DNA from 3 places in the Paenibacillus sp. sgz302191 genome. Region 3 is predicted to be linked to each of the others. Evidence: predicted binding sites of a transcription regulator. Region 3 holds the regulator's gene; each other region holds the start of a gene.
The links. The regulator LexA, encoded in region 3, represses DNA repair genes until DNA is damaged. The targets are predictions, from matches to a motif close to CGAACATATGTTCG.
Positions count from the first base shown of each region.

Region 1: the regulator LexA is predicted to act here: its motif matches at 3,621-3,634, upstream of recA (recombinase RecA).
Region 2: the regulator LexA is predicted to act here: its motif matches at 1,979-1,992, upstream of AC3G2T_RS32585 (YhjD family protein).

Region 1 covers NZ_JBYLHY010000024.1:44,148-49,493, forward strand. The annotation lists gene rny (ribonuclease Y) at 1-1,349, opposite strand, end outside; gene AC3G2T_RS27325 (regulatory protein RecX) at 1,739-2,437, opposite strand; gene recA (recombinase RecA) at 2,508-3,551, opposite strand; gene AC3G2T_RS27335 (competence/damage-inducible protein A) at 3,724-4,974, opposite strand; gene pgsA (CDP-diacylglycerol--glycerol-3-phosphate 3-phosphatidyltransferase) at 5,012-5,346, opposite strand, start outside.
Region 2 covers NZ_JBYLHY010000034.1:56,491-61,836, reverse strand. The annotation lists gene AC3G2T_RS32590 (SAM-dependent methyltransferase) at 1-1,341, opposite strand, end outside; gene AC3G2T_RS32585 (YhjD family protein) at 1,564-1,935, opposite strand; gene AC3G2T_RS32580 (hypothetical protein) at 2,380-2,625, shown strand; gene AC3G2T_RS32575 (hypothetical protein) at 2,679-3,761, shown strand; gene AC3G2T_RS32570 (S-layer homology domain-containing protein) at 4,380-5,346, shown strand, end outside.
Region 3 covers NZ_JBYLHY010000040.1:6,986-12,331, reverse strand. The annotation lists gene AC3G2T_RS34315 (hypothetical protein) at 1-338, opposite strand, end outside; gene AC3G2T_RS34310 (vWA domain-containing protein) at 568-1,245, shown strand; gene AC3G2T_RS34305 (hypothetical protein) at 1,335-1,733, opposite strand; gene lexA (transcriptional repressor LexA) at 1,865-2,482, opposite strand; gene AC3G2T_RS34295 (LysM peptidoglycan-binding domain-containing protein) at 2,750-3,046, shown strand; gene AC3G2T_RS34290 (DUF896 domain-containing protein) at 3,290-3,478, shown strand; gene AC3G2T_RS34285 (HAD family hydrolase) at 3,521-4,318, shown strand; gene AC3G2T_RS34280 (1,2-dihydroxy-3-keto-5-methylthiopentene dioxygenase) at 4,394-4,936, opposite strand; gene metH (methionine synthase) at 5,155-5,346, shown strand, end outside.

The DNA of each region.
Region 1 (5,346 bases), on a different contig from region 3:
CCTTCAAACGACTCGGAAATTTCTTCGAGCTTCTCCAACCTCTTGATGTACGTCTCCAGTGTCTCTCTGCGCGCCCCCGGTCTTGCCGCAGACAACGCATCCGCCGCTCCGACCAGCATCGCAATGACGGAAGTAGCTTCCACATCGCCATGGTGGGATGCGATACTATTGATAACAACTGGATGTTCTTTGTATTTCTTCCCGATTTCCACGCCGATCTCAACATGAGATCCTTCGACCTCATGATCAAGCGCTTTACCGATGTCATGAAGCAGCCCGGCACGTTTCGCCAAAGTTACGTCTTCCCCGAGCTCTCCAGCCATCAGACCGGCCAGATAAGCTACTTCCATTGAATGTTTCAGCACGTTTTGGCCGTAACTTGTTCTGAATTTCAGTCGACCCAAAATTTTGATCAAGTCCGGATGCAGTCCGTGGACACCTACTTCAAACGTTGCCTGCTCTCCGTATTCACGAATGCGCTCGTCCACTTCTTTGCGCGACTTCTCCACCATCTCTTCGATGCGTGCCGGATGAATACGTCCGTCTGCAACTAATTTTTCCAAAGATGTGCGGGCAATCTCACGGCGAATTGGATCAAAACCCGATAAAATGACCGCTTCCGGCGTATCGTCTATGATGAGGTCAATACCCGTCAATGTTTCGAGAGCGCGAATATTACGGCCTTCACGTCCGATGATGCGGCCTTTCATTTCTTCATTCGGCAAAGTAACCACGGAAACCGTCGTCTCCGCCACATGATCGGCAGCGCACCTTTGAATGGCGAGCGTAATGATTTCTCTAGCTTTCTTATCGCCGTCTTCTTTGGCTTGCTGTTCGATTTCTTTAATCAATTGCGCCGTTTCATGGCGGACTTCCTGCTCTACGTTGGTGAGAATGATGGTCTTCGCTTCTTCCATAGTGAGACCGGAAATTCGCTCCAGTTCGGCGACCTGGCTTCTATAAAGCTGATCGATTTGTCCTTGCGTATCCTCGATTCGCTTCTCCTTGTTGGCTACTTGCTCTTCTTTACGCTCGAGAGATTCTAATTTTTTATCCAGCGATTCCTCTTTTTGCAACAATCGTCTCTCTTGTCGTTGTATTTCGTTTCGACGTTCACGAATGTCTTTTTCAGCTTCGGACCGCAACTTATGCACTTCGTCCTTCGCTTCCAGAACCGTTTCTTTTTTCAGCGCTTCCGCTTCCTTCTTAGCAGCTTCCCGAATTTGTTCTGCCGCTTGTTCGGCGCTGGAAATTTTCGCTTCTGCAAGAGATTTGCGGATAAAATAACCAATCCCTAAGCATGCAGCTCCAACAAAGAGAACGATCGCGATCCAGATGAAAGGCTCCATCTTGTTCACCTCCTCGTTGGTTTCTCCAAGGTGTTAGCTTGGGATTCCTTCGGTTTTTTAATCCGATTTTTAATTGTTAGGCAAAGTACGTACACCCCATACTCCCTGAAAAGCATGGCTCAAAAGTAATGCGCACTGTGTGTATGCGGCACATTAGTGCTCATCATTCATAACCAACAGCGTATAAATTGGCGATTTCTACAGCTGCTGCATCAAAACCAAACAATTTCTTATGATTTTGAATCCTTATGAAAATATACAATAGTTATTGTATCTTTTGTCAAAGAAGCTTGTCAAGCGATTGTCCATTAAAGCTTACATAATCCTGTTTGATATAAGGAAACCGAGATATCTTTTTAACTACATTAACCATGCGATCATTCATGCAGCTAAATATCTTCCTCCCATACTTCATATTCTTCTTCCTCCGTCTCCTCCTCATGATGATTTTGTGAGAGCACGGCCAGCGTCCTGCTGACGATCGAATTCGTAAAGCCTCTGCGCAGCAAGTAAGCTCCCGTCTTCCTTTTGCGGTCCAATAGCGTGCCTGATGTTTGCTTCCATTTATTTTGCCCGAGCTTCAGAGCCCCCTGGAGTTCCTCATCCGGATCGATAGCCTCCATAGCGTCCTTGACCAATTCTTTGCTGACTCCTTTTTGCTGGAGCTCCTGACGAACGAGATTGCGTCCCTTTTTCTGTGAATAGATCCGATGTTCCGTCCACATTTTGGCGAACTCTTCATCATTTATATAATTTTGCTGCTTTAGAAGCTCGCACGTCCATTCAATCACGGCCTGTTCAATGCCCTGCTCTTTCAGCTTACGCTTCACTTCACTGGTGGAATGCGGACGTCTGCCTATCATGCGCAGCGCTTTCATATAGGCCTGGTTCCGCTCCTCGTCCTCAAGAATCGAGGCCGTTTGCTCGGGATGAATCGGCTCTCCTTTGAGAAGGCGATGCTTGATCATGATGTCCTCATGAACTGAGAACGCATATTCATCGTTAATAAAAATATTGTATCGATGCCTGCTCCGCTTCTGCTTCTCCACCATTGTAATTATAAATAGCTGCTGTTCCCCGCCGTTCAACTTTTAACCCCCTGACTAAAAACGAAAGCACCTTAACGCGAGGTTAAAGGTGCTGCCGTTAAACGCTTCATTATTCGAATGCCAATTCGGCTTCTTCCTCTTCATCATCTTCGTTGGGCCCGGTCACTTTAATCAAGTTGCTGTTATCCCGGATTTTCAACTCAATGCTGTCGGCAATGGCTTTGTTCTCCTTGAGGAACTGCTTCGCATTCTCGCGTCCCTGGCCAAGTCTTTCACCCTCAAAAGAGTACCAAGCTCCGCTTTTGTTAACGATATCCATTTCCGTTCCGATATCGATAATGCTGCCCTCGCGGGAAATGCCTTCACCGTACATAATATCAATCTCCGCTTGTTTGAACGGCGGAGCCACTTTGTTCTTAACCACTTTGACCTTGGTCCGGTTGCCGACCATGTCGTTGCCTTGTTTGATCGTCTCAATGCGGCGAACATCCAGACGAACGGAAGAGTAGAACTTGAGTGCGCGCCCCCCCGGAGTCGTTTCCGGGTTCCCGAACATAACCCCCACCTTCTCGCGAAGCTGGTTAATGAAGATCGCGATCACCTTCGACTTGTTAATGGCGCCAGACAGCTTGCGAAGCGCCTGGGACATCAAACGGGCTTGAAGCCCTACGTGAGAGTCGCCCATCTCGCCTTCGATCTCGGCTTTAGGCACGAGAGCGGCTACGGAGTCAATGACGATGATGTCTACGGCGCCGCTGCGCACCAGCGCTTCGGCGATTTCCAAAGCCTGTTCGCCCGTATCCGGCTGGGAGAGCAGCAGTTCATCTATGTTGATGCCTAATTTGCTTGCATACAGTGGGTCCAAAGCGTGCTCGGCGTCGATGAACGCTGCTTGTCCGCCGACCTTTTGCACTTCGGCGATAGCGTGCAGAGCAACCGTCGTTTTACCGGAAGATTCGGGTCCGTACACTTCGATAATTCTTCCGCGCGGAAATCCGCCGATTCCGAGTGCGATATCAAGAGCAAGCGATCCGCTCGAGATCGTCTCGACCTGCATATGTGTGGATTCTCCGAGCTTCATGATGGAGCCTTTTCCGAATTGTTTTTCGATTTGACGCAATGCATTTTCAAGTGCGGCGCGACGATCTGTCAAAACACTCACTTCCTTTTATCATTATAGGTATATGATAACTTGTTTTGGAGTGTTTGCCAAGCATTTTTTCGAACATACATTCGTTTTTTCTGCGAGCAAACAAAAAACCGCAACAAAGTTATCGCTTTGCTACGGTTCTTCCGTTAACGTATTCTTACATTATACGCGAAACCTAGCTCTCTTTCAACAGTTTCCATAAGTGGTAAAGCGCGCTCTTCGCCGCCCTCAGCTTGATCATTTCCCGATTGCCGGAAAGCTTGAGCGGAACGACCTGGGTTTCGCCTCCCTTGCGGGCCACGCCTACGTAGACGAGCCCAACGGGCTTGCCTTCGGAAGGGGAGGGCCCGGCAACTCCGGTAACCGCCACTCCCCAATCGCTGCCTGCCGCATCGAGCAGATTACGGGCTAACAAAGAAGCCGTTTCTTCGCTTACAGCGCCGGGAGCGCCGTCGCCCTCCAGCACCTCCACCGGCACGCCCAGCAGCTTGTGCTTGAGCTCATTGGAGTAGCAGATGATGCCGCCCATGAACGATTGCGAGCTGCCCGGCACAGCCGTAATCAGGTCGCTCAGCAAGCCTCCTGTGCAGCTCTCCGCTACGGCAAGCGTCATTTTTTTCTCGCCCAGCATCCGCAGAATGACCGCCTCAAGCGGCACATCCTCCTCGGCGTAAATGAACTGCCCCAACCGATGCCTGATCTCCCGTTCGACAGCCTGAAGCTTGCGCTCGCCTTCCGCCGCTTCCTGCGCCCGGGTCGTCAGGCGGATCGTCACTTCCCCTTCTTTGGCATAAGGGGCGATCGTCGGGTCCGTCTGATTGGCGATCAAATCAAGCAGTTGGTGTTCTAGGTTCGACTCCCCGATCCCGGCAAAGCGGAGCATTTTGGAATACAAAGGCACTTCGTCCGTCATGACGTTCCTGAGCCAGGCTGCGGCGTAGTTCGAGAACATCGGCTTCATTTCTTTCGGAGGGCCGGGCAGCAGGATGAAATGCGTGCCTTCGTGCGTCAGCGCGACACCGACTGCGAGCCCGGCATCGTTCTGCAGCGGATCGCTGCCCTCCGGCATGAGCGCTTGTCTGCGGTTGCTCTCAACCATCGGTATTCCCCTGGAAGCGAACATCTCCGATATTTTATTCATGGAAGGTTCATGAAGAATAAGCTTACGTCCTATGTATGCGGCCAGAACATCCTTGGTCAGGTCGTCCTGGGTCGGGCCCAGTCCGCCCGTACAGATAACGACATCAGCCCGCGAAGACGCCAGCTTGAGCGTATCCAGCAATCTCTGTTCGTTATCGCCGACGACCGTTTGATAATAAATATCGATCCCCAAGCCGGCGCATTCGGTAGATAAAAATTGGGCGTTCGTATTGACGATTTGCCCCAGCAAAAGCTCGGTTCCAACAGCTACGATTTCAGCTTTCATAAGCCATCCTCCCAAATGGAAAAAACAATAGGTTCCCCTATTGCGTCTTTTCCGAAAAGTCTATGACATGTTTGTTCTTGACAAAATATTCAATGCCGGAGTACAGCGTAATGATCGCTGCAACCCAACTGGCAATCACATCAAAGGGGAAATCCAAAAACGTGAATGGAAAATTGTTGATAAGCAAAGCAATAATGGCCGTGATTTGCGCAGCCGTCTTGGCTTTCCCCCATTTGCTGGCCGCCATCACCGTTCCTTCCAAAAGCGCAATCTGGCGAAGGCCAGTAACTGCCCATTCGCGGCTGATGATCACGATGACGATCCAGGCGTCCACCTTGCCCATTTCGACCAAAGAGACGAGCACCGCTGTGA
Region 2 (5,346 bases), on a different contig from region 3:
ATGAACCGTATCGATCACCAAGGTACGTTCCCTCTCGGAAAAAGTAGGCGCCAACTCGAACAGTCTCGGTAAATAGTACGAGAAATGGTGGCTATCATAACGGCTGAGGCGAATATAGGCCATCATTTCCTTCAGGCCCATGTCTGAATATCGGTTTCGTGCATGCTTGGCAATATTGTAGAAATCGTCCGGACCAAATTCATTGACATACCGTTCATAAGCCGCACAGGTATCTATATACTGCTCCGGATTGTCCAGCATCAGGAGACATCCTACATCGATATGATGATGGGGATGTTCCGGAAATAAGGCCCGCCCCCCATTTCTCTCGCACAACCAGCGGAAAGCATGGAAATTAACAGGAAGCGAGAAGCTGCCGTGACGCACCAGACCGGAGGCCGGCTTGTATGGCAGTAAAGCGGGATCGTGGTTGCCTTTGTCGGCGGTAAGCAGCATTAGCCCTTTACGCGATAAGGACTTCATATTCTGCAAGCAGCGCAAGCCGACGGTTGGAACTAGCAAGTGGGTGCTGTTCAGCATATTCCCGTACTCCAGAATGAGCTGATTCCAATCATGTTCTGGAAAAGTCGGTGTCTGGATAGAACGATGCGTGTATTTCACATGCACATTCGATAGTACTTCCTCAGGCGCAAGCGTGTCCGGATCTTGGTCGTGGGACAGAGTCACTAAGCATTGAAACCAGTTGCGTTGTTCGAGATAATACAAATCCTGAGGGATACTATCGAATACGTAATTGGCAATCACCACAAGCGGATTGGCCAATTCGTTTGCGGCGATCTCCCGGTTGCTTATCTGTAATTGAAGCCGATTCGATTTATTTATATCAAACAAGGCCATATCTAATAAACCGCGTTGAAAAAAAGGAGCAAACTGAGGATGCCGCTTCCAAAAAGCAAGATTGCTGCAAGTAAAATCCGTCATTACATAACAAATCGGTATCGTTTCCTGTTGAAACTGTTCGCAGATCTTGACAAACCGCGTTATAAAATGAAATGCAAACCGCCCCGACCCGGCGCCTAATTCGCAAATGTAAAGCGGTTCATCCCGAGAATGCCCTAAACTCTCTCCGGATGACGTCATCATCTTCCGGTCGCGCAAAAAAGCAAATACGATCTCGGCGTAGCTGTTTGCCAACGTGGGACTGCTTGTCACATAATGCGGCACTTGGCCGGATTGCCAAGCAGCGGCCCCCTTTTCGTCGAAAAAATCCCGCTGTAGTTGCCAGAGTAACGATTCGGAAAAAACTCGCTCTTCTTCCAGCAAATATTTACGCTTATCGCGTACTTTCGCTATTGAACCTATGTTATCCATAGGTAACATGTCATCACCCTTTTGGATATTTTTGTTTGGTTATTTTAAGTGTAGATCAGCCCAATAAAAGAATAATGAAAGATTCTGCCGATAATTAGCAAAAAACCGCGCAGCATCAAGCCTTCACGGTTTTTTTAAAATGGCGATTTTTTCCTGTACGCCAAATAAGATTATCAATTAAAAGCGACATAAGCCAAAGAGGTGATTCGGTCGAAAATACAATCTTTTAGTTCACCGCAACCGCCCCCGCATATTCATCAGCGCAGTCATCAGCTCCGCTTTGACCAGGCTCCTCAGCATGGTGAAATGACGAACGTAGCCGCGGACTTTGTATTCGACGTGGATGCCTGAAGCATTCGTGTTCGTACTGAGCACTTTCATGTCCCGTTTCTTCATCTTGCTTTTGATGTTTTGCAATTCGGGATAAATGGAATTTTCAACTTCCCGAAGATAAAAAATAAGATGATTGTACACGATCTTATCCTTGTAAACTTTCAATTCGTCGATATCCCTCGCCAACATATCCAGCAAAATAGGCAGCAACGTGTATTCCTTGATGATCTGAACATCTTCTTCCGTTTCGATTCTTGAATTAACACTCATAATGAACACCACCGTAATACGAACGTTTATTCTTATTATATATCGAACATACGTTCCTTATACAGTGGTATTTTACGGAATTCCGCTTTCTGCCCTACGAGTGCGGCAAAGCGGTGGTATCGGCTTGTGCAGCCGCGGTGAGCGGGCCGGATCGCTTTTCGCATTGCCTGTTTGTTAGCGAAATTCGGAAGAGGGAAGCGGAAAAAGGTTGGGAGGTAGAATTTGGTTTGTTTTTGCCCGGGAAGCGCATAAAGAGCAGGGTGGCATGATCGGTTTACCGCATGGAAAATCGTCTGTTTCCAGATTTTATATTTCCGGGTTATAAAGGAGTTGTTGCATCGACTGAAGGAGGACGCGGTTACGCAACATAGGAGCAGCTTAAAAGCCGCTTCGGATGCATGCCTGGAACGGAAGTTTTCCGGGAATGCTGTGCGGTGCGCTTCTATGCAATCTGTTGATCGGCTGTTCCGGCGGATCGAAGATTGCGACCGGACGGAAAAGGGAGGGGAGAATAGCGCCAAGCCGAAAGATGAGGTCGCGCTTAAGGTTAAAATCTATGAGCGCGGTACAGCGCCTGCAGGCGTATCCGTCGCGAAAAACGGCTGGGCAAGCGCCCGACATTATTTTTTACTTATGATGAAAATTTGGTGTACAACTACGCCGGGCAGGACGGTATTTTATCGGCCGTGAAGAAGCAGACGCCCGCAAAAAAATTCGTGAATATAAAAGGAGATGTAACTGTGATGCGTAAAATCGGAAGTAAGATTTTGACCTTTAGTTTGATGTTGGCACTGGCTGTGCCTTGTATCGCGCCGGCGGGGCTTGTTTCCAAGGCGGAAGCGGCGACGGCAGAGGAACAAAGCAAATTTGCCGAAATTTGGTCCCCGCTGCTTTACCAAGATATCGGCAGCGATCCGCAGCAGGATATCCCGACGCGCGTTGACTACGACGGCGACTGGAATACGACAAACAACTGGGAAAATATCGATCAATACGGTCTGGGCGGCAAAGCGTTGTATCCATCCGTGTACTATTCTTTCGTTTCGTCCAAAACGCACTGGTTCATCGGCTACTATTTCTACTACGCGAAGCAGGATGTTAGAGGCGTTGTAGCAGATCTCGGGAACGGTCTCGGCGACCATGAGAACGATATGGAAAGCATGATGCTGGTCATCCGCAAACCCGGCGGCACGGACTTGAACGGCAACAAAGTCGACGATCCGAACGGCAAGCTGGAAACGGTGCTCATGGGACGACACAAAAAGCTCCGCATGTATTCGTCCCCTTGGTCTACTGACAAGGCGTATACACCAGGGCTGAGCACGGTTTATTTTGACGGCAAATACAGTATGTCCGGCAGTCATCCGAAAATTTACAGCGCCCAAAACGACTCTCCGATTACGGAAAGCGAGCAGGATTTCGGCCATGCGCTGCGGGTGTATGACGATAAAGGAGCAAAAGGCAACAGCGGTATCGTGTTCAAATCGGGCACCGATGTACAAAACATGAGCGACCGCAGCAAAAACTATTACGCCAACTATTCCAATGACTTCAAAAGCGCGCCGCTGACCTACGGTCTGATTCCGCTGGAAACTTCCCTATGGCCGCATCGCAACGATAACAACCCGAATCTTTGGTCCAGCTACGGAACGTTTGCCGGAGATAACGGCAGCGGCGACGCCAGCGCGCCATGGGGCCGCTCTTTCGAAAATTACCGCGACCTGGGCGCAGGCACATTGCTGACCGATCCGGCGCGCTTCGTCGACGCGCTCTTTGACGGGCTGGGAGAGTTCTCCCGCGAGTATGTTACAAACGTTTATCGTTAAGAGATCTAACGAATAGTTTTTTGAAAAAAAGTCTGCTTGCCCTGTCCATATGGGGGAGCAGGCTTTTTTAGCATACAATTCCGCCAATAAACTCTCGTTACACTACCCGATACGATAAGAAAAATCATTGAAAAATTGGAAATGGTATTATTTTCTTTTTGGAGCTATTTTCATTACAAATGATAAAATAAACAAATGTAAATTATTGTTTATTCAAAATTTCACTTTTTTCTATTCTAGCATGTAGTTATTGGTATTATGCATAGTTTGCGATATTCGATAAGGCAGATTTCCAAATATTAAGATTATGCCAAAAACCGCCTTAACAATCCCTTAACGCTGTGCTAATATACACAAAACAAATGAAGTCTAGAATAGCTAAGGGACGTTTGAAAAAATGTTTACAAAGTGATGAATTAATGTCATTGGAATCAATTGTAAAAAAAGTATTTTTCAAATGTTCACTTTAGCAATTAGCAGGTTAATTCCTGAGGAAAATGGGAAAGCGCTTTCGTTGTGGGGTGCTTAATTCTATTGAGGGGGTAGATAGAGGATTAGGCGGCGCTTGTTGTGTTGTTTTTTTTGTTATGCAATTTTATAAGGGAGGTAATCGCCTTAATGTTAAAAAGGATAGGTAAGTACAAGAAATGGTACAGCCTTATGATGGTTGTGATGATGCTGGCCACGATGATTTTGCCTAATGGATTGGTTCAGAAGGCATATGCAGGCGTACCCGAGACTGTAGCAGGGTGGACCTTTTCGTCGACGAACGTGGATACTGCAACTGCCGGTAATGCCAATAATAAAGGCATCGCCAAGCTGACATTAAGCAATAGTAGAACAGCTACTTACTCAGCTACAGGCAACACTATATATAAAGATGGCTGGGCTACTCCTGCAGGAGGGTATTGGCAAGCGCAATTCAGCACGGCTGGATACTCTGGATTAACACTTTCTTCAAAGCAATATGGTACAAATGGCGGTCCGAAGGATTTTCAGCTTCAGTACAGCCTAGATGGTACTAATTTTGTTCCATTTTCAGATGTCTATTCACTTACGACAACGATTGCACAAAAAGATGTAAATCTGCCTAGCGAATTGGACAATCAACCAACTGTTTATATTAGATGGGTCAATACGTCTAATTCTTCGATTAATTCATCAAATGCCGGTACCAATGGAACAGGGACGATCTCTCAAAGTAATGGCAACAGCAGAATCGCTGATATCGTCATCAATGGGACCTCGTTGTCGGGCACCGTTAGTGTAACTGGCGTAACGCTCAATTCGAATACTGTCAATATGACGGTCGGGGATGCTGTGTATGGTCTGGTCGCAACGGTAAGCCCGGCGAATGCGACAAATAATGCAGTGAATTGGAGCACAGATAATGCTGCTGTAGCTACGGTGAACACCAGTGGCGGAGTGACGGCCGTGTCCGCAGGAATGGCGAAGATTACAGCGACCACGGTAGATGGCGGTTTTACGGCAAGCAGCACAGTGACGGTTGCGCCTGCGCCTGTCTCCGGTAAGACGAAAACCCCGGATTCTTCAAAAATCACGTTTTCGGGTTTGAACGCAGTTA
Region 3 (5,346 bases):
CCCGATGAATCATTCTCATTGACTAACCTGTACTCAACCTCTTCGACATCGTAACTGCTGTCGTATGTGCGTTGCTGAACATCAAACAAGTAAGTACGGGTGGAGTTGACCGTAAAATACCCATTACGAAACGTACTCACCCATCCGTCATTTTCTGTCAGGTAATTGTGATTAAACCACATCGAATCATACACGACTGCTTGCAGTTGAGCTGATTGTACTTCCTTTGATGTTGATTCTGCTGCCGAAGCCGTAACCGCAGGAAGCGTAGTGCTAGAAGCCAAGATACCAGTAGTAAGTGCAACAGCTAACAGACCATTAAAAACTTTTTTACTCATTCCTAAGTTCCTCCTATAAATACAAAATAATTACAATAATAATTGTAATATATATTGCACAACTTGTGAATTAAAATTTACTAATTTTGGAGGAAATAGTCCTGTTTGGATTTTTTCCAAGCCTCTTCAATCTGGTTGAACCTATATTTAAGTCCCTTTGTTGAAAAAAAATCCAATAATTTAAAAAACATGATACTCTTAAACTATCAAACTTATAGAGGTGGATACGATGAGCACGATTTCTTTAAGCAAGCAAAAACTGGGAATCGTTTTGGAAAAGAAACAATTGTCGAGCGTGGTGGCCAAAGTAGCGTTGGTGCTGGACATATCCGGTTCGATGAGGCTGCTCTACAAAAACGGTACGGTTCAGAAAGTAGTCGAAAAAATATTGGCTGTCGCCAGCAGGCTGGACGATGACGGTGTGTTGGACATCTGGGTATACGACCACAAATTCAGCAGGCTGCCCTCTGTCAGCGAGGAAGATTTCGAAGGTTACGTCAACAAGCATGTGCTTGAAAACCAGAACATATCCAAGTTCGGCCGCAACGATGAGTCGCCGGTCATGAGAGATGTGATAAAAAAATATACCGTGGAAGAAAAGAGCAATGTTCCCTCTTTCATTATTTTTATTAATGACGGCGGGGTGAAGAGGGGGACGGGAGATACGATCGACAAGGCGATCATTGAATCTTCGAACCTTCCATTATTTTGGCAGTTTGTCGGTGTTGGCAATTCCGATTTCGGAGTGTTGAAAAAGCTGGATACTATCGAAGGCAGAGTCGTCGACAATGCGAACTTTTTTCAAATTACGGATATTGAAAAAACGAACGATGAAGAGCTGTATGAAAATTTATTGAATGAATTCCCTTTGTGGATAAGAGAAGCAAAAGATAAAGGGATATTATAACAAATTGATCATCTCCCGGGTTGTGAAAGCCTTGATTGATGGCGCCTAAAGGGCAAGAAATGGATTGGGGAACGCCAACGAAACGAGATTTAATTCTTTAAATTTTCCCTGGTTACTGGTTTCAACCGTGAAATGTCATATCCTATCTTACCAATAATATCGAGCCCGTCCTGGAATTCTATAGCGTTTTTTCCAGTCCGCCCATTTTCCAAACCATGCAAAATAAAAGCTCTAATCGTTCTTGGATTATGTAAATTATATTTTTCAATTATGTTGGTATCTTTATTTTTTAAGGATGTACCGACTAATAGTGGATTTCCTGTAATTGGATCATCCCAAGTACAAAAAAAGAATGTGCATGTTATATTTTTTAGGACTTTTAAAGATATTTTAAGAGAAATATTACTCAACTGTTGATTATACTTCTGGTCAATCACATATAGGTATTCATTTTCGCCTACAATTATTTTTCTTGTCTTGTTCTTCAAGATCTTTGTACCTCTCGAATCAGTTTCGGTCCAAGTAAAAGGGATAGTAGCTATAAGAAATCGAATTGCAGTTCCGGAGTTCGATCGGTATTTTAAAAGCGAAAAACCACCTTAAAGGTGGTTTTTTGTACTTACATGTCGCGGAACAGGCCGATAACGCGGCCAAGGATGGTTACGTTTTTCAGAAGAATCGGCTGGAGGGCCGAATTCTCCGGCTGCAGACGGATGTGATCCCGTTCTTTGTAAAAACGTTTTACCGTTGCTTCGTCATCTTCGGTCATGGCGACGACGATATCGCCGTTGTCGGCGGTTTGCTGCTGCTTGACAATAACATAGTCGCCATTATGTATGCCGGCTTCGATCATACTGTCGCCGGATACGCTGAGCATGAACACGTTGTTGTCGCCGACGAGGTGGGACGGGAGGGGGAAGTAGTCTTCGATGTTCTCCGTTGCCGTAATCGGTACGCCGGCCGTTACTTTGCCGACTAACGGGACGCGCGCCACGGATAAAGCGAAGTTGCTCTCCGCTCCGTCGAGACCTAAAATTTCAATAGCTCTCGGTTTGGTCGGATCGCGGCGGATCAAGCCTTTCTTCTCCAGACGTTCCAGATGCCCGTGCACGGTCGAACTGGAGGCCAGTCCGACGGCTTCGCCGATTTCCCGAACGGAAGGCGGGTAGCCCTTATCTTTCACTTCGTTCTTAATAAACTCCAAAATTGCTTGTTGGCGTTGGGATATTTTACTCAATAGTTATCACTCCATCTATGAAAAAATCATTAACCAAATTATAACACAGAACCGGAGTTCGTACAAACATAAGTTCGAAGATTTATTGACACAAACGTTTGTTCGTGATATTCTGATTTCAGAACAAATGTTTGGGGGATGAATGTTATGTACATTGCATATTCAGAAGGAAGCAACTCACGGCAACTTCATGCAAGACCAGCGACAGCGAGAACTACGACACGTTCGGATCGTTTCCATCGGTTCTTCGGTTTGACGAAGCGATCTTTGAAATTCATTTTGCTTGCTGCCGCGCTTCTTGCCGTGTTTTCTTTTGGCGCAATCGTACAAGCTTACGCAGGAGATGGCGCGAACGCCGCTTCCACCCGGTCGCCTGAGCCCATTCATGAATCCGTACAAATCCCAAACCATCTTATCGTTGAACGCGGCGATACGCTCTGGTCTATAGCTTCATCCCGAATAAGCGAAGGTCAGGATATTCGTTCGTATATGAATAAAGTTAAGAAATTGAACAAACTTACTTCCACGTACCTTTATGAAGGGCAAATCTTGCTGCTGCCTTAATGCCTGGCATTTATATCGGACCCCTGGCCGTATTATTTAGTTTCGGCGGTCAACGATACCTCCAATTTCATTCCTAAGTGAAATGAGACATATTCGTTCATGTTCGATTCGGATTTTCTGAATCAAGCTCATTTGCCGACTAAGTTACTTGCCTTAGTCTTTTTTTGCGTGCAATTGCCTTGACATTCGGGTAGCGGAATGGCAAAGTAGTAGTCAGACTGAGTAATGGCAGGGAGGACTATCATGAGCGATAATATGGACCAGAACATAGAGAGAATCAACGAACTTGCCCGCAAAGCGAAAACAGTTGGCTTAACGGATGAAGAAATTGATGAGCGCAACGAGTTGAGAAAAAAATATATCCAAGCGTTCCGCTCCTCTCTTAAGGTACAGTTGGATTCTATCAAGTTTGCCGATGAAGAAGAGAAGTAAAGCAACAACATTTATAGATGCATTCAAAGGGGAAATGTAACGATGCCGCTCAAGGCTGTGCTGTTTGATTTGGATGATACGCTGTTATGGGACGATCGCAGCGTGAAGGAAGCTTTTGAAGCAACATGCGAGGAAGCGGCCAAACATTACGCTTCGATCAAGCCGAATGAATTGGAAGAGGCCGTGCGCAAGGAGGCCAGAGCGCTTTACGAATCTTACGAAACGTTCCCATTCACGAAAATGATCGGCATTAATCCGTTTGAAGGGCTGTGGGCTCATTTTACCCAGGGAGAACATGAGCATTTTCGCAAGCTGGAACAGTTGGCTCCGGGCTATCGGACGGAGTCTTGGACAAGAGGACTTCAGGCGCTCGGTATTGAGGACAAGGAACTTGGCTACAAATTAGGCGAAATGTTCCCGGCCGAACGCCGCCGCCGTCCTCTCGTTTACGAAGAGACGTTTCAAGTACTGGATGCGCTGAAAGGCAATTACAAGCTGCTGCTGCTGACGAACGGTTCTCCCGATTTGCAGATGGAAAAGTTGGCCGGAGTGCCCGATATTGCACCTTATTTTGATCATATCGTTATTTCCGGAGCGTTTGGGGAAGGGAAGCCGGCGGTTTCGATTTTCCGGCATGCGATGGAGCTTCTGGGTATTGAAGCTTCCGAAGGCATCATGATCGGGGACAAGCTGACTACGGATATTCTCGGCTCGGGAAGCGTAGGCATGCGCAATATTTGGATTAATCATCACGGGCTGCAGCGCGGCGACGAAATCGTTCCTGCTTTTGAAGTATCCCGACTGCAAGAAATTTTGCCGATTATTGCGAACAGCCGGTAAAATTGCAAACAAAAGCCCAACGGCTGGGGAATCGAATCCTCGGATCGTTGGGCTTTTGGGTTCTTTATGAAAGGATCAGGCCTTTGCAAACTCCGGGTCGTCAACGTTGTAGGCGATCCAGCCGTCTTTTTCGATGAAGAGGCGTACCGCTACGATTTGACGGTTATCCATCAGCGTAAAGAAGTGGTTCGTATTTTCCGGTACGGAAATAACGTCTCCGGCTTCAAGCTCGACGTCAAAGTAGCCGACTTCGTCTTCCGATTTAATAATGAAGATGCCTCGTCCTGCTACGATTGCACGGATTTCATCTTCAGTGTGCGTGTGAACCTGTTCGAATTTTTTGAGCAGTTCCTCGATGTTTGGCGTAGCGTCGGACAAGGAAATGACATCCCAAATTTCGTAACCGCGTCTTGCGGCAAGATCGCGAATTTCTTCGTCATAAATGCTCAAAATTTGCGCTTTTTCTTCGTCGCTCAGGGCGAATTTTTCGCGAAGCGCTTCAGGAAGCTTGGAAGTATCCCAGTGTTCGTACACGACGTTGTGGCTATCCAAGAAGGCTTTTACCTGTTCTTCACCTTCGATGCGTTCATTAGTGTTGCGAATTCGAATTTGTGCCAACGTACATCCCTCTTTCCAATAAAATATACTTGTATTATAGATGAAATGTTGACTCATGTCGATGAATTTGCATAAAAAAATCCTACATACCCCATAGGAATTATTGATAAATAGAAATCTTTTCATAGCAGCGCTATTCTGTTACACTAAATGTTAACGAATTTATCGATAAAGTTGGGTTGTTTCAGCTTTAGGTCAAGTTGAGAGGGAGTCATGCCATGATCAAACCACCGATTCAAGAGCAGCTTAAGAAAAAAATAATGATCCTTGACGGCGCAATGGGCACCATGCTTCAACAGGAGAATTTGACACCCGATGACTTCGGAGGCGAAGAACTGGACGGCTGTAATGAAATTCTTGCCATCACGCGCCCCGACGTTTTGCGGAAAATTCATGAAGCTTACTTTGCG